DNA from 3 places in the Mumia zhuanghuii genome. Region 3 is predicted to be linked to each of the others. Evidence: riboswitches for the same ligand, from Rfam matches in the RefSeq annotation. Region 3 holds a riboswitch; each other region holds the start of a gene.

What was found. A riboswitch is a leader RNA that binds a small molecule or an ion and turns the genes downstream of it on or off. The one in region 3 is predicted to bind cyclic di-AMP.
Region 1: it holds a riboswitch for cyclic di-AMP, as region 3 does, so the genes downstream of both, ACFSDF_RS12735 (C40 family peptidase) here and ACFSDF_RS14665 (C40 family peptidase) in region 3, are expected to answer to the same signal.
Region 2: it holds a riboswitch for cyclic di-AMP, as region 3 does, so the genes downstream of both, ACFSDF_RS18585 (transglycosylase family protein) here and ACFSDF_RS14665 (C40 family peptidase) in region 3, are expected to answer to the same signal.

What each region holds. Positions count from the first base shown of each region.
Region 1 is NZ_JBHUFT010000008.1:892,030-898,824, reverse strand. It holds gene ACFSDF_RS12755 (ArsA family ATPase) at 1-267, opposite strand, end outside; gene ACFSDF_RS12750 (SRPBCC family protein) at 294-743, opposite strand; gene ACFSDF_RS12745 (polyketide cyclase / dehydrase and lipid transport) at 780-1,208, opposite strand; gene ACFSDF_RS12740 (AMP-dependent synthetase/ligase) at 1,305-3,098, shown strand; gene ACFSDF_RS12735 (C40 family peptidase) at 3,353-4,381, opposite strand; cyclic di-AMP (ydaO/yuaA leader) riboswitch at 4,393-4,542, opposite strand; gene ACFSDF_RS12730 (hypothetical protein) at 4,669-4,932, opposite strand; gene ACFSDF_RS12725 (DEDD exonuclease domain-containing protein) at 5,039-6,795, shown strand, end outside.
Region 2 is NZ_JBHUFT010000008.1:2,109,958-2,116,752, reverse strand. It holds gene ACFSDF_RS18615 (NAD(P)-binding domain-containing protein) at 1-88, opposite strand, end outside; partial or broken gene ACFSDF_RS18610 (NAD(P)-binding domain-containing protein) at 18-164, opposite strand; gene ACFSDF_RS18605 (CBU_0592 family membrane protein) at 247-687, opposite strand; gene ACFSDF_RS18600 (LysR family transcriptional regulator) at 833-1,741, shown strand; gene ACFSDF_RS18595 (hypothetical protein) at 1,744-2,013, opposite strand; gene ACFSDF_RS18590 (APC family permease) at 2,132-3,553, shown strand; gene ACFSDF_RS18585 (transglycosylase family protein) at 3,592-4,053, opposite strand; cyclic di-AMP (ydaO/yuaA leader) riboswitch at 4,055-4,217, opposite strand; gene ACFSDF_RS18580 (hypothetical protein) at 4,513-5,457, shown strand; gene ACFSDF_RS18575 (TerC family protein) at 5,531-6,544, opposite strand; gene ACFSDF_RS18570 (hypothetical protein) at 6,750-6,795, shown strand, end outside.
Region 3 is NZ_JBHUFT010000008.1:1,299,387-1,306,181, forward strand. It holds gene nadB (L-aspartate oxidase) at 1-461, shown strand, start outside; gene nadC (carboxylating nicotinate-nucleotide diphosphorylase) at 455-1,309, shown strand; gene ACFSDF_RS14660 (cysteine desulfurase family protein) at 1,311-2,450, shown strand; cyclic di-AMP (ydaO/yuaA leader) riboswitch at 2,778-2,933, shown strand; gene ACFSDF_RS14665 (C40 family peptidase) at 2,940-3,530, shown strand; gene ACFSDF_RS14670 (DUF3048 domain-containing protein) at 3,604-4,629, shown strand; gene ACFSDF_RS14675 (MerR family transcriptional regulator) at 4,772-5,569, opposite strand; gene ACFSDF_RS14680 (YqgE/AlgH family protein) at 5,650-6,255, shown strand; gene ACFSDF_RS14685 (DUF3039 domain-containing protein) at 6,318-6,581, shown strand; gene ACFSDF_RS14690 (M43 family zinc metalloprotease) at 6,574-6,795, shown strand, end outside.

The DNA of each region.
Region 1 (6,795 bases), 410 kb from region 3:
GAGGACCGCCCGCAGGTAGTCCTGGATCGACGCCCACGAGTCCTCGAAGCGTCGCTGCGCGTCGACCTGCTGGATCCACACGCGCTCCGCCACGGGCGTGTGGCCGTCGGCCGACCCTCCGGCCGAGACGCCGAACGCGTCGGAGAGCGAGTGCGCGGCGTCGGTCGACAGCACCAGCGTCCGCAGGCCTCGCTCGCCGGCGAGCACCGCCGTACCGGCCGCCGTCGTCGTCTTGCCGACTCCGCCCTTGCCCGTCAGGAGCACCACGCGGGTCACCCCGCGGCCTCGTACGGTCATTCCGGCGTCGACTCGACGCGCTTCTTCAGACCTTTGAGGGCGGTGTCGATGATGACCTTCTCGGCCTTGCGCCGAAGCATGCCGAGGAGCGGGATCGAGACCTCGACGGCGAGCCGGTAGGTGACGCGGGTCGACCCACCGCCCAGCGCGTCGAGGACGTACGCACCGTCCATGCCCTTGAGCATCGCGCCCGGCTCGGCGATCTCCCACTCGACCTTGTGGTCGCCGTCCCAGGTGTAGGCCAGCGTGTAGGTGTCGCGGATCGGCGTCGCGTCCAGGATGAACTGGACCTGCGTCGCACGGGCGCCGAACTCGTCGAGGGCGACGACCTGGGCCTCCTTCACGCCGGTCGCCCAGGTCGGGTACGTCGCGAAGTCCGCGATGACTGCCATGATCGCGCTGGGCTCCGCGTCGACCACGATGTCGCTGGTCGTCTGATCGGTCATCGAGAGCCTCCTGCTCGATCGTTGCTGGGCCCGACCTTATCGCGCGGTGCTGTCGGCCCCGGCACGCCCACGCGGCTCGCGCTCGACGTGGTCGGGAGCCGCTCCGACCACGCGGTCGGCGTCGAGGGTGTCGCGAACCTCGGTCACCCAGCGCTTGAGCCGGACCCGGTACGCCCGGTCGAGCGCGGAGCGCGCCCGCTCCGACCGCGGCGCGACCGCCGGATCGGCCTGGAGGAAGACATGGATCACCGTGCCTTCGGCGACCTCTTCCAGCCACACCTCGGCAGTGCCCTCGAGCCCACGTGAGACCGTCCAGCGCTTGCCCCGCAGACCCCGGTCCTCGAAGCAATCAAGCCGCACGTCGGCCAGCACATCGCCCCACGCGGCCTCGGCGCAGAGGACCTTCCGCAACGCCGACGGTGGAACCGCCGCGTACGTCTGGTCGATCACATCGACGGCCGGCATCGGGTCTCCTTTGGGGGTGCTCCGGTCGATGACTGTAACCTGCCCGAGGGGAAGTACGTCTTCTCGACGTACCCGTAATTCTTGAACGGAGGCAGCGTGCGTACCTACGCAACCCCGGCCACATACCAGGTCCCGGGCACCGGGAGCATCACGAACGACGTGCTGGCGTGGCTGGACAAGGACCCGGGACGGGTCGCTTTCCAGCGTCGGGTGGACGACGCGTGGGTCGACCTCACGATCACCCAGTTCCACGACCAGGTCGTCGCCGTCGCCAAGGGGTTCATCGCTGCCGGTGTGGCACCGGGTGACCGCATCGGCATCCTCGCGCGCACCAGCTACGAGTGGACCCAGGTCGACTACGCGCTGTGGTGGATCGGCGCCGTGAGCGTCCCGATCTACGAGTCGTCCTCGGTCGAGCAGATCGCCTGGATCCTGGCCGACTCCGACTCTGTCGGCTGCGTCGTCGAGAGCGACGTCCACGCGAAGCGGGTCGAGGAGTCGCGCGAGCACCTCCCCGCACTCAAGACGCTCTGGCGCATCGACGAGGGCCTCGACGGGCTCGCCGAGTCCGGCGCGAGCATCTCCGACGAGGACGTGGCCGCGCGCCGCGACGCCGTCGCACCGTCCGACCTCGCGACGATCATCTACACGTCGGGCACCACCGGCCGGCCCAAGGGCGCCGAGCTGACCCACGCCAACTTCATGTTCGAGCTCGCCGGCTGCATCGAGATCCTGCCTGCGATCTTCGACCGTGACGACGCGGTGACACTGCTGTTCCTCCCGCTCGCGCACGTGTTCGCCCGGATCATCGAGGTCGGGTCGATCCGCGCAGGCGTCAGGCTCTCGCACACGCCCGACGTCAAGAACCTCCTGCCCGAGCTGGCAGAGATCAAGCCGACGTTCATCCTGGCCGTCCCGCGCGTCTTCGAGAAGGTCTACAACGGCGCCAGCCAGAACGCCCATGCCTCGGGCAAGGGCAAGATCTTCGACCTCGCGACCTCCACGGCCATCGCGTACAGCCGTGCCCGTGAGTCCGGCAAGCGCATCGGTCCGGTGCTCAAGGCGAAGCACACCGTGTTCGACAAGCTGGTCTACACCAAGCTGCGTACGGCCATGGGTGGCCACGTTGAGCACGCCATCTCCGGCGGCGCCCCGCTCGGCGAACGCCTCGCGCACTTCTTCTCTGGCGTCGGCATCACCGTCATCGAGGGGTACGGCCTCACCGAGACGACCGCCGCGCTCGCCGCGAACATCGTCGAGGACTCCAAGATCGGCACCGTCGGACGCCCGCTCCCCGGCACCGAGGTGCGTGTCGCCGAGGACGGTGAGCTGCTGTTCCGCGGTGGCCAGGTCTTCCGCGGCTACTGGAACGCCCCCGAGGCCACCGCCACGGCGATCGACGCCGACGGCTGGTTCCACACCGGCGACGTCGGCGAGATCGACGCCGAGGGCTTCGTGTCGATCACGGGTCGCAAGAAGGAGATCATCGTCACCGCAGGCGGCAAGAACGTCGTCCCAGCCGTGCTCGAGGACCGCGTCCGCGCCCACGTCCTGGTCAGCCAGGCCGTCGTGGTTGGTGAGGGCAAGCCGTTCGTCGGCGCGCTCGTCACGCTCGACGCCGAGGCGGTCGGCCCCTGGCTGGAGCAGCAGGGCCGAGCTGTCGACACCCCGATCGCGGAGCTCGCGGAGGACATTGACGTCATCGCAGCGGTCCAGACGGCCGTCGACGAGGCCAATACGCACGTCTCGCGCGCGGAGTCGATCCGCAAGTTCCGTATCCTCCCGATCGACTGGACCGAGGAGGGCGGCCAGGTGACGCCGACCCTCAAGCTCAAGCGCAACGTCGTGATGCGCGAGCACCGCGACGACGTCGAGTCCCTCTACCAGTAGCTCGGCATCTGCTTGCGTGGTGAGCGCACCGTTGGCGTGCGGCCGTTGGTGGGGCTGGGCGTCCACCCCACACGCACTCGTGGACGCTGCCGCACCGACGTACGGGTGGGCCTGCGGCTGCCGTCGGTGCCTGCGGATGTCGGTTGCTCAGTAGCCACGTCATCTGGCCGCGTGACGACAAAGCCCCGGCCCACCGCGAGGTGGACCGGGGCTCTTGCCGCACGCGCGTCACCCGACGCGGTGCCGCACGCGCGTCACCCGACGCGACGGACTCCGCTCACGGGCATCACGTCCACCGACACGACCTCGACGCTGCGGCCGGGACGCGGGGCGTGGACCAGCTTGCCGTCACCGAGGTAGATGCCAACGTGGCTGACCGGGCTGTAGTAGAACACGAGGTCGCCCGGGCTCATCGACGAGCGGGACACGGACGTGCCCATGCCCGACTGCGCCGACGACGAGTGCGGCAGCGACACGCCCGCTGCGCCGAACGCGGCCATCGTCAGACCGGAGCAGTCCCAGCTGCCCGGACCCGCTGCACCGTACACGTAGGGCTCACCGAGTTGCGCAAGCGCGAAGTCGATCGCCTTCTTGGCGCGGCCGGAGGCGTTCACCTTGGGCGCGCTCGACGAGGCACGGTCGTCGTCACGCGAGGTGCCGCCGCCGTGATCGCCGTTGTAGACCTCTTCGCGCTCCGCGGGCGTCAGCCGCGCCACCACGGCCTCGGCCTCCGCGACACGCTTGTCGAGGGTCGCCTGCTGCTTCTTCATCTCGCCCTGGGCATCGGAGATGACCTCGAGCTTGGACGAGAGCTGCGTGCGGCGCACCTTCAGCTCGTCGGCCTCGCGCTCGAACGCTGCCAGGCGGTCGGCCTGCGTGCTGTTGTACGACTGCAGCGCCGCCAGGCCGTTGAGGAACTCGTCGGGATCACCGCTCGCGAGCAGCTGGGTCGTAGGGCCCATCGGCGAGCTGGTAAGACGGTCGGTGATGGTCTTGGCGAGATCGTTGCGGACCCCGTCGACCTCGGACTCCTGCACCTTGACGTCCGCGCGGAGCTTCTTGATCTGCTTCTTGGCGCCCTCGACCTCTGTCTTGAGCTCGAGGTAGCGCTCGTTCGCCTGCTCGGCTTCGTGGCTGAGCTTGGCCACCTTGCGCTGGGCCTCTGCAAGGCTCGGCGCCTGGGGGTCTGCTGCACTCGGCGACGCACTGAGCGTCGCGGCGAGAACCACTCCTGAGCCAGCGGCGATGGCTGCCTTCATCGACAGCTTGCGGCCGTTCCGCACGTGGGACGGTCTCCTTCGCGTTCTCGACGCCTACCGGGTGAGCTGACGGGTTCGGGCCAAGAACGTGCCCTACCGCGCCCGTGGTGCAGCGCGGATTCACCCCAGGAACGCGTGGGTCCCCGGCTCCGGCGTCGATCGGGGGACCTCGGCCGAACTAGGCGGCTTGCCTGCGCTCTCCGGGGTAGAGAACTCCTCAGGCACGCGAGCCTCACCCTACGCAAGGTGGGGGCCAAGAATCAACGACGACAGGGCCCGATTGTGCACGGTGTGCTTACTCACCCTGAACCTCACGGCTCGTCGGGCGCCTCGCTCTCGACCGACGTCACGAGCCGGAGCGGTGGCACGAGGCCGGCAGAGCTCAGTGCGGCGAGTGCTGCCCCCTCCTCGGCGTCGAGCCGTACGGCGTCGTCAGGAGGCCCGAGGAGCGCGGTGACGACGCAGTCGCCGCACGCCCGGGGGCGCGCCAGGCAGCGGGCGCAGTCGATCGTGAGGGACTCGCCGTGGCCCGTCGCCGGTCCCGGCTGCTGGTGGAGCACGCGAGATTCGTTCATGCTCGGCACGCTACGACCGTGGGCTGACAGAAAGCGGGACCAGCGACACGCCGTACGACCCGGCGATTCGTCCGTGATGTCAGAGCCGCGACCTAACGTCACCCTCATGAAAGCCCCCTCCCCCGCGTCGCCCGTCCCCGTCCAGGGGACTCTCGACGAGCTGGGCCGCGACCTGTCCGCCGTCACGTTCTGTGTGGTCGACCTGGAGACCACAGGCGGCTCGGCGTCCGCCGGCTCGATGATCACCGAGATCGGCGCGGTCAAGGTACGCGGTGGCGAGATCCTCGGCGAGTTCCAGACCCTCGTCGATCCCGAGGGCGAGATCCCGACCTTCATCGCGGTGCTGACCGGCATCACCGACGCAATGGTCGTCGGCGCTCCCCGCATCGGCGAGGCGCTGCCGTCGTTCCTGGAGTTCGCGCGCGGCACGGTGCTCGTCGCGCACAACGCGCCGTTCGACGTCGGGTTCCTCAAGCACTTCTCGGCCGCGCTCGACCTCATGTGGCCCGGCTTCGAGACCCTCGACACCGCACGCCTCGCACGCCGCGTCCTCGTGCGCGACGAGGTCCCCAACTGCAAGCTCGGCACCCTCGCACGCCACTTCCGCTCCACGACGACGCCCAACCACCGCGCCCTTGCCGACGCGCGGGCCACTGTCGACGTGCTCCACGCGCTACTCGAGCGCGTCGGCACGATGGGCGTGACCACGATGGAGGAGCTCGCGACCTTCAGCGCGCGGGTCAGCCCGGCCCAACGTAAGAAGAGCCGGCTCGCCGACCACCTCCCGCACTCCCCCGGCGTCTACCTGTTCCGTGACCGCCACGAGCACGTCCTGTACGTCGGGACGTCCAAGGACCTCCGTACCCGGGTGCGCTCCTACTTCACGTCGAGCGAGACCCGCACCCGCATGGGCGAGATGATCGCGCTCGCGACCCGCGTCGAAGGCATCACCTGCGCCACCGCGCTCGAGGCGCAGGTGCGCGAGCTCCGGCTGATCGCGCACCACAAGCCGCCCTACAACCGGCGCTCGCGCCATCCCGAGCGGGCAACCTGGATCAAGCTCACGCGCGAGCCGTGGCCGCGCCTGTCGTACGTCCGCAAGACCGACGACGACGCCGACTACCTCGGCCCGTTCACCCGGCGCGCCTCGGCGGAACAGGTCGCGTCCGCGCTGCACGAGGCGTTCCGCATCCGCCAGTGCTCCGGCCGTCTGCCGCTTCGTCCGTCCCGTACGGCGTGCGCGCTCGCCGAGATGGGGGGCTGCCTCGCCCCGTGCGACGGGTCGACCACCGACGCCGAGTACGCCACAGAGGTCGAGCGTGTCCGTGCCGCGATCCTCACCGACCCGGTCGAGGTCGTCGAGGCCTCCACCGACCGCATGCGGACCCTCGCCTCGCAGGACCGCTTCGAGGACGCCGCACGAGAGCGGGACCGCCTCGTCAGCCTCCTGCAGGCCACGCACCGCAGCCAGCGGCTCTCGGCGCTGCTCTCGTGCAGGGAGGTCGTCGCCGCTCGCCCGCTCGACCCGGCACGGCGCGAGTGGGAGGTCCACATCGTCCGGCACGGTCGGCTCGTGGCGGCGGGCGTCATGCCGGCGACGACACCGTCCCGCCCGTGGGTCGACGCCCTCCGGGCCATCGCGGAGACAGTGGTCCCGGAGCAGGCCCCGGCCGCGACGGCCGCGGAGTCCGAGCTCGTGCTGCGCTGGATGGAGTCCGAGGGCGTCCGCCTCGTGGACCTCGACGGCGAGTGGGCGAGCCCTGCCCGCGGGGCCGGCCGGCACCTTCCGATCGTCGAGGCCGCAGAGCGATCACGTGCGCTGGCCGCCCCCTTCGACGAGGCCGGGGGCGACGGCTGGCGCAC
Region 2 (6,795 bases), 810 kb from region 3:
CGGAGCGTCCAGTTCGGGGTGACGAGGGTGGAGCTGTCCCACCGGTTGCGCCAAGCGCGCGCCACCTGGTCACGCTCGAGGACGACATAGTCGACGCCCGCCTCGCGCAGCTCGTGGCTGACAGCGAGCCCGGCCTGTCCCGCACCGACGACGATCGTGGTCATCGCACCCTCCTCGTACGCCCCGTGATCGACGATGCCCCCTCCCGAAGCGATCCGGGAGGGGGCACGCAATCTCGTACGGAGGTCAGGCGGCGGCAGCCACTCCGCGCTCGGTGAGCGCGGCGAGCTCGGCCGTGCCCATCCGCAGGGTGGGATCGCGCTCCTCCATGAAGACGTCGTACGAACGGTCCACGGCCAGCGCCATCGGCGGAGCGGCCGGCAGCGACGCGATCGCCGCCTCGGCCTCCGCACTCTGGGCTTCCTCGCGATCGGCACGCTTCTTGCCCGCGATCATCCAGAGCGCTTGGCCGCCGATGACGACCCAGATGAGGTTCGCCGCAGCCGAGGGCCACACGTGGTTGAACGCCGCAACACCCCCCATGAGGCCGGCGCCCAGGAGGTTCGCCGTCTGGTAGCGCGCCGAGGAGGCGCTCCACCGGCCACGGCTGACGAGTAGGTACGCGGCAGCGCCCGCGACGGCGCCAAACCACCCGAGGGCGGTGACGAAGTCAGCGAACGAGAACATGTGCGGCTCCGAGAGGTCGTACTGGGTGGGAAGGGGTGTCGCCTGCTGCCTCACCGCGAGGCCCCGGCGGCGACTCGTTCAGTCTGCGTGCGGATCGCATTTAGCACAATCGACCCTTTCTTGATCCGGCGTTTAGTATTACTAAATACCTTCCCTCGACCCCCGCCGTCTCGCGTACTTGCTGGCCGTCTATCGGACGGGCGGCATCCTGGCGGCAGCAGATGAGTTGCATGTCACACCGTCAGCGGTCTCCCAGCAGATCGCACGACTGGAGTCGGAGGAGGGTCTCGACGTGCTCGTACGCGGTCCGCGCGGCGTCACCCTCACTCCCGCCGGCCGCGTTCTCGCCGAGACGGCCGAGCGGATCGAGTCCGAGCTCGTCGAGGCCCGCAAGACGCTCGCGACGATGGGCGAGGAAGTCTCGGGACGGGTCGCGGTCGGAGCGTTCCAGACGTCCATCCAGGCGATCGTGGGCCCGTCGCTGAGCAGGGTCCGCGAGGAGTTTCCGGGTATCGACGTCGTCGTCGCCGAGCACGAGCCCGACGACGCGCTCCGCCTGCTGCGCGCCGGCGAGCTCGATCTCGCGCTCGTCGAGCAGGACGAGGACTCCCCCGTCGGCGCGCCTCGAGGGATGAACGACGTCATCCTCCTCGACGAGCCGTGGCGCGTCGTCATCCCCGCTGCCTTCCCGACCCCGACGCAGCTGGCCGATCTCGCCGACGCCACGTGGCTCGGCGCCGAGAAGCAGGTGGCGGCGGCGCGCGCGCTCGTACGGCTCGCGGGGACGTTCGGCGGTCGGCTCCGTACGGCGCACGAGTTCTCCAGCTTCGAGGCGGCGCACGCGCTCGTCGCTGCAGGCGAGGGCGTCGCGATGGTCCCCGCGCTCGCCCTCAAGCAGGACCTCGCGACCGGCGTCGAGGTCGTGTCACTTCCCGGCCTCGGGTCGCGCCGCGTCGTCGCCCGCCACCGCCAGACCCGGCGCGAGCCCGGCGCCGCCGTGTCGGCCGTCCTCGAGACGCTCCTCGTCACCGCAGCAGGCGTGGAGCTGACGTAGGGCTACTCGACCAGCGGCGGGGGTGGCGGCCCCGCAGGGCGCAGGCGCTTCGCCTCGACCCACTGCTCGACCAGGGTCCCCTCCCCCTGCTTGCCGGGCACGAACGCAACGCGCGCGACCCAGCCCTGGGACTCGCGGCGCCACTCGATGACGAGACCGGGGTAGGCGTCGGCCTCGTACCGGCTCAACGACACCCACACGTGTCGGACCGCGCCGCCGTCGCGCGGCTCGACGGCACGCCCGTCGCTGCCGTACCGCCTGTTCGTTCCCACGGCCACAGGATACGACGGGACTCGAACACATGTTCGATGTCCTCCCTATTGGCGAGCCGGATTGCACCCATACGCCACGAGCACGAGAGTGGGGCAGGACCGAACGACGAGGAGCGTCATGACCGATAGCAGGCCCGATGCCACTGCCACCGACGAGGGCCGCGCCCCGGAGCTCCGCCGGTTTCTCACCCCCAAGCTGCTGCTGCTCTTCATCGTCGGAGACATCCTCGGCACCGGCGTCTACGCCCTCACCGGCGACGTCGCGGCCGAGGTCGGCGGCGCGGCCTGGCTGCCGTTCATCCTCGCGTTCGTGATCGCGACGCTGACGGCCTTCTCCTACCTCGAGCTCGTCACGAAGTATCCCCAGGCCGCCGGTGCCGCGCTCTACACCCACAAGGCGTTCGGGATCCACTTCCTGACCTTCCTCGTGGCCTTCACCGTGATGTCGTCGGGGATCACGTCCGCCTCGACCGCATCGCGGCTGGTCGCACGCAGCGTCGACCAGGGGTTCAACCTGAGCTTGGACAAGACCGGCATCCTCCTCGTCGCGCTGGCGTTCATCGTCCTGCTGGCGCTGATCAACCTGCGCGGTGTCGCGCACGGCGTGCTCACCAACGTGGCGCTCACGTTCATCGAGCTCACCGGCCTGGCGCTCGTCATCCTCGTCGGGATCTGGGCGATGACGCAGGGGGACGCCGACTTCTCCCGAGTGGTCGCGTTCGACACGCCTGACGAGAAGAACGTCTTCCTCGCAGTGACGACGGCGACCTCGCTGGCGTTCTTCGCGATGGTGGGCTTCGAGGACGCGGTCAACATGGCCGAGGAGACGAAGGACCCCGTCCGCACGTTCCCTCGCATCATGCTGACGGGCCTTTCGATCACGGGCATCATCTATGTCCTCGTGTCCATCACCGCCGTCGCGCTCGTCCCGATCGGCGAGCTCGCCGCCTCGGAGACGCCGCTGCTCACCGTCGTCGAACGCGGCGCCCCGGACGTCCCGATCGACGAGATCTATCCGTTCATCACGATGTTCGCCGTCGCCAACACTGCACTGATCAACATGTTGATGGCCAGTCGGCTCATCTACGGCATGGCCAAGCAGCGCGTGCTCCCGCCGGGACTCGCCCATGTAGGCGCGCGCCGCCAGACGCCATGGGTCGCGATCCTCTTCACGACCGTGATCGCGTGCGGCCTCATCACGTACGTGTTCAGCGCCAGCGACGACGCGATCGCCACGCTCGGCGGGACGACGGCCCTGCTCCTGCTGGGGGTGTTCACCATCGTGAACGTCACGGTGCTGGTCCTGCGACGCGACCCGGTCGACGACGACCACTTCGTGACCCCCACCGTGCTCCCGGTCATCGCCGGCGTGACGTCGCTCTACCTCGTGACGCCACTGTCCGGGCGTCCTGCCGAGCAGTACGAGGTCGCCGGACTGCTCCTCGGCATCGGCGTCGTGCTCTGGGCGATCACGTGGGTCGTCAACCGCGCGGCGTACGGGGCCAAGACATACGTGAAGGACCCCAGCGAGCTCGAATGAGAGCCCACCGGGGTCCGGGTGTCACGTCAGGCGACGCGTCACCAGAACTTCTTGCGCCACCACCGCGGGAAGTGCCCGATGGCACCCTTCCTGGCGTACCGGTCGCTCCTGGCGAACCCCTGCCACTTCTCGCGCTTGAGCTTGTTGTTCAGACCGAGCTTGCGGGAGCAGCCGGGCCATGCGCCCCAGCCCTGCCCCTTGAGGACCTTCTCGGCGACCGCGATCTGCTCGCGCCGCTTGGCCTTGTGGGCGTACGAGGCGTACTTCTTGCCGCCGTACGCACGCCAGGTGCCCGCGCTGAACTGGAGGCCACCGTGGTAGCCGTTGCCGGTGTTGATGCGCCAGCGCTTGCCTGACTCGCACTTGGCGAGGCGCTCCCAGGTCTTGTCCTTGGCTGCGTTGGCGGGGGTGCTGGTGAAGACCAGCATCCCCAGAACCATGCCGGCGAGCGCCAGCGTGAGAGCGACGCCACGACGGGCGACGCGGAGGGCGTTGAACATGTTGTCCCTTCACAACGCCTGTGGGGTTAGCTGTCGGGTTCGGGCCGAAGGTGCCCGGCCTGCCGCGTTGTTCGTGCGGCAAGGCTTCACCCCAAGGAGCCAAGGCTCCAGAGATGGGTTCCCCACTCCCGCCCGTTCAGATCAAGGTTCGCCGGCCCCCGTGACCGGCCATCCGGGGTAGGCCTCGCCCTTGGGCGGGACTCGGCGTACGAGCGAGGCCTCCGTCAGGCTAACCCACACAAACAAGACATCAAGCCCAAGCGTGGCGGTGTGACCACATTCAGGGCGGCAGGGCGGTGCGGGCGGCGGAGCGGCGGTGAGTCCGGTCCCACCGAGGCCCGCACAGTGGGACCTCAGTCACCGCGCCCGCATTCTCCACACACGCCTTCGGCTCCGCGGCATCCACAGGTGCGCGCGCAGGCGATGTACGGAGCCCGCGAGGACGCGTGAGATGACGGGATGCCCGCACCGACACCGCTTCCAGCTCAGCTGACCAACCGCCCGTTCTCGCGCGACGAGCTGGTCCCGCTCGGACTCTCACCGAAGCTGCTCCTCGGCAAGCGTTTTCGCCGCCTTCATCCCGAGACCTGGGTGCACACGGATCACGCGATGACCGACAGCGACCAGATTGCGGCCGCGGCGCTCGCGGTGCCTTCGTACGCTCAGCCCACCGACGGCACGCGCCTCCGGATGCTCGGGTACGACGACCTCCCCCTGGAGCCGATCTGCTTCGTGGTGCCGGACGACCATCACGTCGCACTCGACGGCATCATGGTGCACCGGACGAAGGAGATGCCGCCTCTCGACGCAAGCGGGGTGACACCCGCCGCGGCATTCCTCGGATGCTGTGCCGAGGAGCCCCTCATCGACCTCGTCGCCGCCGGCGACTGGCTCCTCCGCCACGGTCACGCCACACATGAGGAGCTCGCCGAGCTCGCGATCCGCGACTCCTGGCGCCCCGGCGCAGACCGCGCACTCGAGGTCCTACCGATGCTGAACCCGCGTTCGCGCTCGCCTCGCGAGTCGAAGGTCCGTGCGATGCTCGTCATGGCCGGACTTCCCACGCCTGAGGTCAACGTGGACCTCTTCGTGGAGGGGAGGTTCCTCGGCTGCGCCGACCTGCTCTACCATCGATGGCTGCTCGTTCTCGAGTACGAAGGGCGCCAGCACGCCGAGGATGTCCACCAGTTCAATGTTGACATCGGACGGTACGAGGGGTTTCGCGACCACGGCGTCACGTACGTCCAGATCACGAGCGCACGTTTCGCCCGTCCACGTGCCCTCGTCATCCTCGTACACCGCAAGCTCGTCTCGCTCGGCTATGACGGGCCTGCACCCTCGTTCGGACCACGATGGCGCGCCCTCTTCGCCCCCGTACCCGGCCCTCACGCACGACGGCGGTGAGCCTGGTCCCACCCGATGCTTCTGGGTGGGACCGGACTCACCGCCGAGGCGAGGGACGCGCAGCGCGGCCGCGTCAGGCCTGAGGAATGTCCTCGTGCTCGTCAGGACGCTGCGGAGGCGGCTGGTTGCGCGTCTTCCAGAGGCTTGCAGCCGCGGTGATGCCGAGGACGACGACGATCACGCCCAGGCTGGCCAGCGTCGGCACCTCCGGCACGTCGATGTGCTCACCACCGTTGATGAACGACAGCTCGTTGGTGTGCAGCGCGTGGAGCACCAGCTTGACGCCGATGAACGCGAGGATCACCGAGAGGCCCAGCGACAGGTAGACCAGGCGCTGCAGCAGCCCGCCGAGCAGGAAGTAGAGCTGACGCAGGCCCATCAGCGCGAAGATGTTCGCGGTGAGGACCAGGTAGGCCTCCTGCGTGATGCCGTAGATCGCCGGGATCGAGTCGAGCGCGAACAGCAGGTCGGTGCTGCCCAGCGCCAGGATCACCAAGAACATCGGCGTCAGCAAGCGCTTGCCGTCGACGCGGATCGCCATCTTCATGCCGTGGAACTCGTCCGTGATGCTGAAGTGGCGCTCGGCGAAGCGGACGACCGCGTTGTCGCCAGCCTCTTCGTCATCGTGGTTGCGATAGCTCTTGACGAGCCCGTACGCGGTCCACACAAGGAACAGGCCGAAGATGTAGAAGACCCAGCTGAAGTTGTTGATCGCGGCCGCACCCAGCACGATGAAGACCGCGCGGAAGATCAGCGCGAGGATGATGCCGATCATCAGGGCCTCTTGCTGGTACACCCGAGGCACCTTGAAGCTCGCCATGATGATGATGAAGATGAACAGGTTGTCGACCGACAGGCTGTACTCGGTGAGCCAGCCTGTGAAGAACTCGAGGCCGTACTGGCCGCCGTGGAAGCTCGACACCCAGATACCGAAGGCGATGGCGAGACCGACGTACACCGTCAGCGCCAGGCCGGCCTCCTTCATCGACGGCTCGTGCGGGCGACGGGCGATCACGATGACGTCGAACAGCAGCACGGCGACGGTGACGCCGATCGTGATCCACCATTCGAGCGGTGTGACGTTCATACGGGCAGGTTCCTCCGGTCGGATCGTTCGTCAGGCCGGAGGTCTCTTCCGCCGCGACGGCGTAAAGCGCGCCTGGCACGACTCGACCCGCCGGGCTGCACCTGGTGCTGCCGTGATGACGACGGGTCGACGAAGGAATACTCCCCTCCCTGCGCCATTGTGCCAGAGGGTGCGCGCGGACCCGCAACGCGAGATGCTCAGCCCCGTGACGGTGAGACACGTAGGCCTGCGCGGAGCGCTCACACGACCGG
Region 3 (6,795 bases):
TGGCCTGCACCGGTCTGCACGGCGCGAACCGGCTCGCCTCCAACTCGTTGCTCGAGGGGGCGGTGATGGCTCGCCGGTGCGTTGCCGCGCTCGGCGTCCAGGCGCCCGCGCCCTGGGACGGGGAGCCGAGCCCGTACGAGGACCTTCCTCCGGCTCTTGCGGCGACACCTGTGGACCGTGCGCGGCTCCAGGCGACGATGTGGGCCGCGGCCGGCCTGGTCCGTGACGGTCAGACTCTCGCCGCGGCGGCCGACACCCTCGCCGGCTGGAGAGCTGTGGTCGACGGCACCACCGCGGCGTACGAGGACGCGAACCTCCTCGAGGTCGCGAGAGTCGTCGTGATGGCTGCGCTCGCCCGTGAGGAGTCGCGTGGCGCCCACTTCCGTACCGACCATCCCGAGCGTGACCACGCCTTCGACCGGCACCTGTCGTGGGTGCGCAAGGGAGGACACCCGTGCTGACCGAGGCTCACGTCGAGAAGACCGTGGCCGCCGCGCTCGAGGAGGACGCTCCGTGGGGCGACCTCACGGGCGAGACGCTCGTCCCTGCAGACGCGCGGGCGTCGGCCGTCCTTGTCGCCCGTGAGGGCGGTGTCCTTGCCGGCGCACGGGTCGCTGAGTCGGCCTTCCGTCAGGTCGACCCTGCGACGACGGTGCACCTCGTCCTCCGCGACGGCGATCTCCTCGAGCCCGGTACGGTCGTCGCGACGGTCGAGGGCCGCGCCCGCGCCGTCCTGCGCGCCGAGCGAGTCGCCCTCAACTTCGCCCAACGGATGTCAGGCATCGCGACCCAGACCCGCGCGTACGTCGACGCCGTCGCCGGCACGGGCGTCCGCATCGTCGACACCCGCAAGACGACGCCCGGCCTGCGTGCCTTCGAGCGGTACGCGGTCGCGTGCGGCGGCGGGCACAACCACCGCTTCTCGCTGTCGGACGCCGTGATGGCCAAGGACAACCATCTCGCCGTGCTCGGCGACGACCCCGAGCAGATCACGGCGGCGCTGCGGGTCGCGCGCGAACGGCTCCCGCACACCGTCCATCTCGAGGTCGAGGTGGACCGGCTGGACCAGATCGACGCGGTCCTCGCCGCAGGGGTCGACACGATCATGCTCGACAACTTCTCGCTCGAGGACCTGCGGACGGGGGTGGCGACGATCGCCGGGCGTGCGCTCGTCGAGGCCAGCGGCGGGATCACCCTGCCGGGCATCAGGGAGGTCGCCCTGACCGGTGTGGACCTCATCTCCGTCGGCGCACTCACGCACTCCGTCCGCGCCCTCGACCTCGGGCTGGACGTCGAGGTGGCGAGCTGAGGTGCGCTACCTCGACGCGGCGGCGACGACACCCGTACGCCGTGAGGTGCTGGAGGCCATGTGGCCCTACCTCACGGGAGAGTTCGGCAACCCGTCCAGCCGCCACGGGCTCGGCGACGCCGCGGCCCGTGCGCTGACCGCGGCGCGCGCACAGGTCGCGACCGCCCTCGGCGGCCGACCGACCGAGGTCGTCTTCACCGCCGGCGGTACGGAGGCCGACAACCTCGCGGTCAAGGGCCTGGCGCTGGCACGGCCTCGCGGTCGCGCGATCGTCACCTCGGTCGTCGAGCACCCTGCGGTCCTGGAGGCGTGCGACTACCTGGCACGCTTCCACGGCTTCAACGTCCACCGTCTCGGCGTCGATGGCGACGGCGTGGTGGACCTCGCGGAGGCTGCGCATGTCATCGACGAGGACACCGCGCTCGTCTCGGTGATGCTCGCCAACAACGAGATCGGGAGCCTCCAGCCGGTCGCCGAGCTCGCCGCGATCGCCCACCGGGCCGGCGCGCTGATGCACACCGACGCCGTCCAGGCGATGGGGGCCGTCGCGGTCCATCCGGCCGATCTCGGCGTGGACGCGCTGTCGTTGAGCGGCCACAAGCTCGGTGCGCCTAAGGGGAGCGGGGCGCTCTGGGTACGCCGAGGGGTCGCGCTGGAGCCTCTCGTGCACGGCGGAGGGCAGGAGCGCGGTCGCCGGTCGGGTACGGAGGATGTCGCGGCGGCGGTCGGTCTCGCGACCGCTGTGCGGCTGGCGACGGGGCCAGGGTGCGACGAGGAGCGTGCCGACCTGGCCGCGGGGCGGGACGCGTTCGTCCGCGAGGTGCTCGAGGGCGCGCCCGGCGCACTCCTCACGGGACACGCCGAGCACCGCCTCCCCGGCCACGCGTCCTTCTGCTTCCCCGGCACCTCAGGGGAGGCGGTGCTCCTCGTCCTCGAGCACGACCACGGCATCGTCTGCTCGAGCGGATCTGCCTGTGCGGCCGGCTCGGACGAGCCGTCAGCGGTGCTGCTTGCGCTCGGACTGGAGCCGGAGGTCGCCCAGACGGCGGTGCGGTTCGCTGCAGTGTCGGGAGCTGATTTCGACGGTGTCGCAGCAGCCGTCATCAACGCAGTGTCAACGCTGCGTGCACTGGCCGGATAACTGACCGTTCCGGCAAGTCTGCCGTTGCGGCCGTAACCATTCTGTTACCGTCTCGATGCATAACCGAGATCAATGTGAGCGGCTTCACGACGACCCCGTTCGATCCCTGTGATCTCAGGGGGTCCGTACCTGGACAGGTGCCCATGTACGTCTTGTGATGGCTTGGGGGGGGTTTGAGACTCGGCTCGAATCGTGTCTATGGTGACCCGCGGCTCGACTACGGGCCTGGACAACTTCACATGAGCCAGCCGAGAACGCGACCCGGAGGCTCGACAACTGAACATCGTGTGTGGGAAACGCCGAGTCCTGCCCCACCTGCACACGCCCCCATCATCGACCCCCACCCAGGGGCAGGAGCGGAGGAACCAACTCTGCACGAAGACCGTCCGCGGTCATGCGTGCTCGGGGTGAAGCCCGCAAGGGCAGGGCCATCCTTCGGCCCTAATCCGACAGCTCACTTCGCAGGCGTGGAAGGGAAACCACGCACTCATGTTCGCGAACCCCCGGATGCATCGCCTCGTCGCGCTGCCCATCGCACTGCTCGCTGCGTTCGTCATGGTGGTCTCGACCGCCGGCGAGTCGCAGGCCGCCACCGCCAAGGCGTCGACCTCGTCGACCAAGATGGCGGCCGCCAAGACCACCGCAGCCAAGACCCCGACCGCCAAGCAGGCCAAGCAGGCCCGCAAGAAGGCCAAGCGCGTCGCCGCCAAGAAGCGCCGTGCTGCCCGCATCAGCAAGGCCTCGCGCGTCGCTGCCCGCCAGAAGGGCGACCCGTACCGCTACGGCGCCAGTGGCCCGGGCGCTTTCGACTGCTCGGGTCTCACGTCGTACTCGTTCCGCAGGGCCGGCGTGAAGCTGCCCCGTACCGCGAACTCGCAGTACCGCCACGTGCGCAAGATCAAGAAGAAGAACATCCGCAAGGGCGATCTCGTCTTCTTCGGCGGATCCCGCAAGTACCACGTGGGCATCTACTGGGGCAAGGGCCGCATCCTCCACGCGCCCTACTCCGGGAGCCGCGTGAAGGTCGAGCGGATCTGGACCAAGGGCTGGTCCGCCGGCACGGTCCGTCTGCGCGCCTGACGTACGACCCTCGAGACCGACACGGCAGGGCCGGTGCCACACCTGGCACCGGCCCTGCTCCACCATGGAGAGCATGCCCGTGAGCAACTACCTCCGCGCGACCGCGCGCGCTACCGCTGCCCTCGCTGCGCTCGCCCTCGTCGCTGCGTGCTCGAGCTCGCCTGATCCCGAGCCGGAGCCGACGCCCGACACGCCTGACGCGAGCCGTGATGCCGCGACGCTGATCCGTGCCAACCCGTTCACCGGGAAGGCGGCGCCCAAGGGACTGCCCGACCACCCCGCGTTCCTCGTCAAGATCGAGAACACGGCCGCCGGTGCTCCGCAGTACGGGCTGTCCGAGGCCGACATGGTCGTCGAGGAGCTCGTCGAGGGTGGGCTGACCCGTCTCGCGGCATTCTTCTACTCCCAGACTCCGGACAAGGTCGGGCACGTACGGTCGACCCGTACGACCGACATCGCGCTCGTGAAGCCGACCGGTGGGCATCTCATCGCCTCCGGCGGCGCCGGTGTCGCCGTCCGCAAGATCAAGGCCGCCGGCGTCGACTTCCACAGCGAGGACACCGGCAACCTCACACTCACGCGAGACTCCGCCAAGAGTGCCCCGTACGACCGGCTGCTCGACCTCGACGCCTACGCCGACCAGCACGCGTCCAGCAAGGCGGCGATCCCCGCCCCCTACCTCCCGTTCGGCGCGACACCGACTGCTGCGAAGAAGAAGGCGACCTCGTTCGACGTCCGCTTCTCGCGGGGTTCGGCGACCCGCTGGAAGTACGCGGATGGTCGCTACACGCGCGTCAACGGGCACGCCCAGAAGGGCAAGGACTTCTCCCCGGACACGGTGCTCGTGCTGTTCACGCGCCAGGCCGACGCGGGCTACCGCGACCCGGCTGGCAACCCCGTCCCCGAGACGGTGTTCACCGGCAAAGGCAAGGCCGTCGTTCTCCACGGCGGCACCATGCTCGAGGCCCGCTGGAGCAAGAAGAACGCCGGCGCGCCGGTCCGGCTGGTCGCGGGCGGCAAGCCGGTCGTGCTCGAGCCCGGCAAGGTGTTCGTCGAGCTCGTGCCCCAGGGTGCGGGTGGCATCTCCGTCCGCGGCTGAGCGAGCGACATCACACGCCACAAGGGTGGGCTGTGACCCGCCTCGCGACCTAGCATCGACCCCAGAGGTCGGCCCCACCTGACGGTCCCTCCCTCCAGCGTCGGGTGGGGCCGTCGTCTCTTCGCAGCGAGGCCTGCGGGGCTCAGCTCGCGGGCTTCTGCTCCGCCAGCGCCGCGAGCTCCTCGCCGAGCGCCTCATCGATCGCGTGACCGAGCTCGTCACGGAAGACCGCGACCACGGCCTGCGCCGCGACGGGCAGGAGGTTGGCGATCGACGTGACGACCGAGTTCCACTCCTCTTCGGGCATCCCGCGCTGCGCGAACGGCTGCCAGATGTCGTGGCGGACGCGGGCGACGAGGTCGTCGGCCACCGTGCGCAGCGGCGACGAGAGCGCGGGGAGCAGCTCGAGCACGGTCTCGGGCGACAGGCCCATGGCGATCGCCGACACCCCGGCGCGGACCACGTCGGGGCGATAGACCTCGAGGGTGTCGTCGTCGACGACCGCGACCAGCCCGGCGTCGACCATCCGCTCGACGAGGTCGGTGCCGCGGGGGACGCCGGTGAGCGCGATCAGGCTGCTGCGCGACATCATCTCCGGCTCCTGCTCGCGGGCGAGAGGGGAGTCGAGGACGCCGATCAGGTCGAGCGCGTAGTCGGCGGTCGCGGACGGCTTGTCCTGCAGCGCCTTCTCGACGGCCTGCAGGGTGTAGCCGCGATCGAGGAGCGTGCGGACCAGCTTGAGCTGGTTGACGTGCGACCGCTGGTAGTAGCCCGTCCGTCCCTCCAGTCGCGGAGGGTCGAGGAGTCCACGGCTCGCATAGGCGCGGACGTTGCGTACGGTCATCCCCACGCGCGCAGCGAGCTCGTCGACGGTGAGCTCGCCCTCGTGTTCGGTGTCGGCCATCTCGTCCTCGGGGCAGTGGGTCAACGGTTCCGTCATCCTACGGCCTGGACGCCCGCGTTCCGGTGTGGCACGGCGTACGCTGAGAGGCGAGCGACGGACGGCGTGAGGAGGCCCCGATGACCGAGCAAGAGCCGGCCGAGACGCCTGACGACTTGTCGCCACGTCACCGCTCGTACCGGGGCCGTCTTCTCGTCGCGACGCCGCTGCTCGGCGCCGGGCCGTTCTTCCGTACGGTCGTGGCCGTCCTCGACCACGATGGGGGCGGCGCGCTGGGCGTGATCCTCAACCAACCGCTCGACGCGTCGGTCTCCGACGTCCTGCCGGAGTGGTCGAGCCTCGTCGCGAGCCCGTCGGCCGTCTTTTCGGGCGGGCCGGTGTCGTCGGACTCGGCCCTGGCCATCGGCGTGATGGCCTCGGCAGGTGTCGAGACGCCGGACGGGTGGCGCGAGATGTACGACCGCGTCGGGCTCGTCGACCTCGACATCCCCGCGGCCGGCACGCACGTCGGACTGCGCGGTGTGCGCGTCTTCGCGGGGTATGCCGGCTGGAGTCCGGGTCAGCTCGAGGAGGAGATCGAAGAGGGCTCGTGGGTCGTCGTCGACGGCTTTGCCGAAGATCTCCTCTCGCCGAATCCGGAGGCCCTGTGGCGCGACGTGCTGCGCCGCCAGGGCGGCGATCTCGCGATGCTCTCGACCTTCCCCGACGATCCCCACATGAACTGAGCCGTCCACACCCGCGTGTCGACGGACTGGGGCGGACGACCTGCCTGACATAGACTGCGGAGGTGTCCACCACCTTCAGCCCCGGAGCCCAGACGTCCGAGGACGTCCGTACGCAACCGCGTCTCGACGACGGTGACCACGAGCGCTTCTCGCACTACGTCCCCAAGGACAAGCTCACCGAGGCGATGATCGAGGGCACGCCTGTCGTGGCGCTCTGCGGCAAGGTCTGGGTGCCCAGTCGTGACCCGCAGCGCTTCCCCGTGTGCCCGGAGTGCAAGGAGATCTGGGCGTCGCTTAACGCTGACGACGCCGGTGGCGATGACTGAGCGCGGCCGACGTCGCGCGCTGCCGCTGCTGTTGACCGTCCTCGTGGCCAGCAGCAGCCTGCTGCTGAGCGGCTCGGTCCTGTCGGGAGCGGTCACGACACCCGCGGCCGCCGCAGAGGGCATTGACCCCGCAGAGGGCGACGGACACACCTCTCACGACGCCTGCGACCCTGGCGACGCCGAGGCATTGTCCGCACGCACGCTCGAGGGGCTC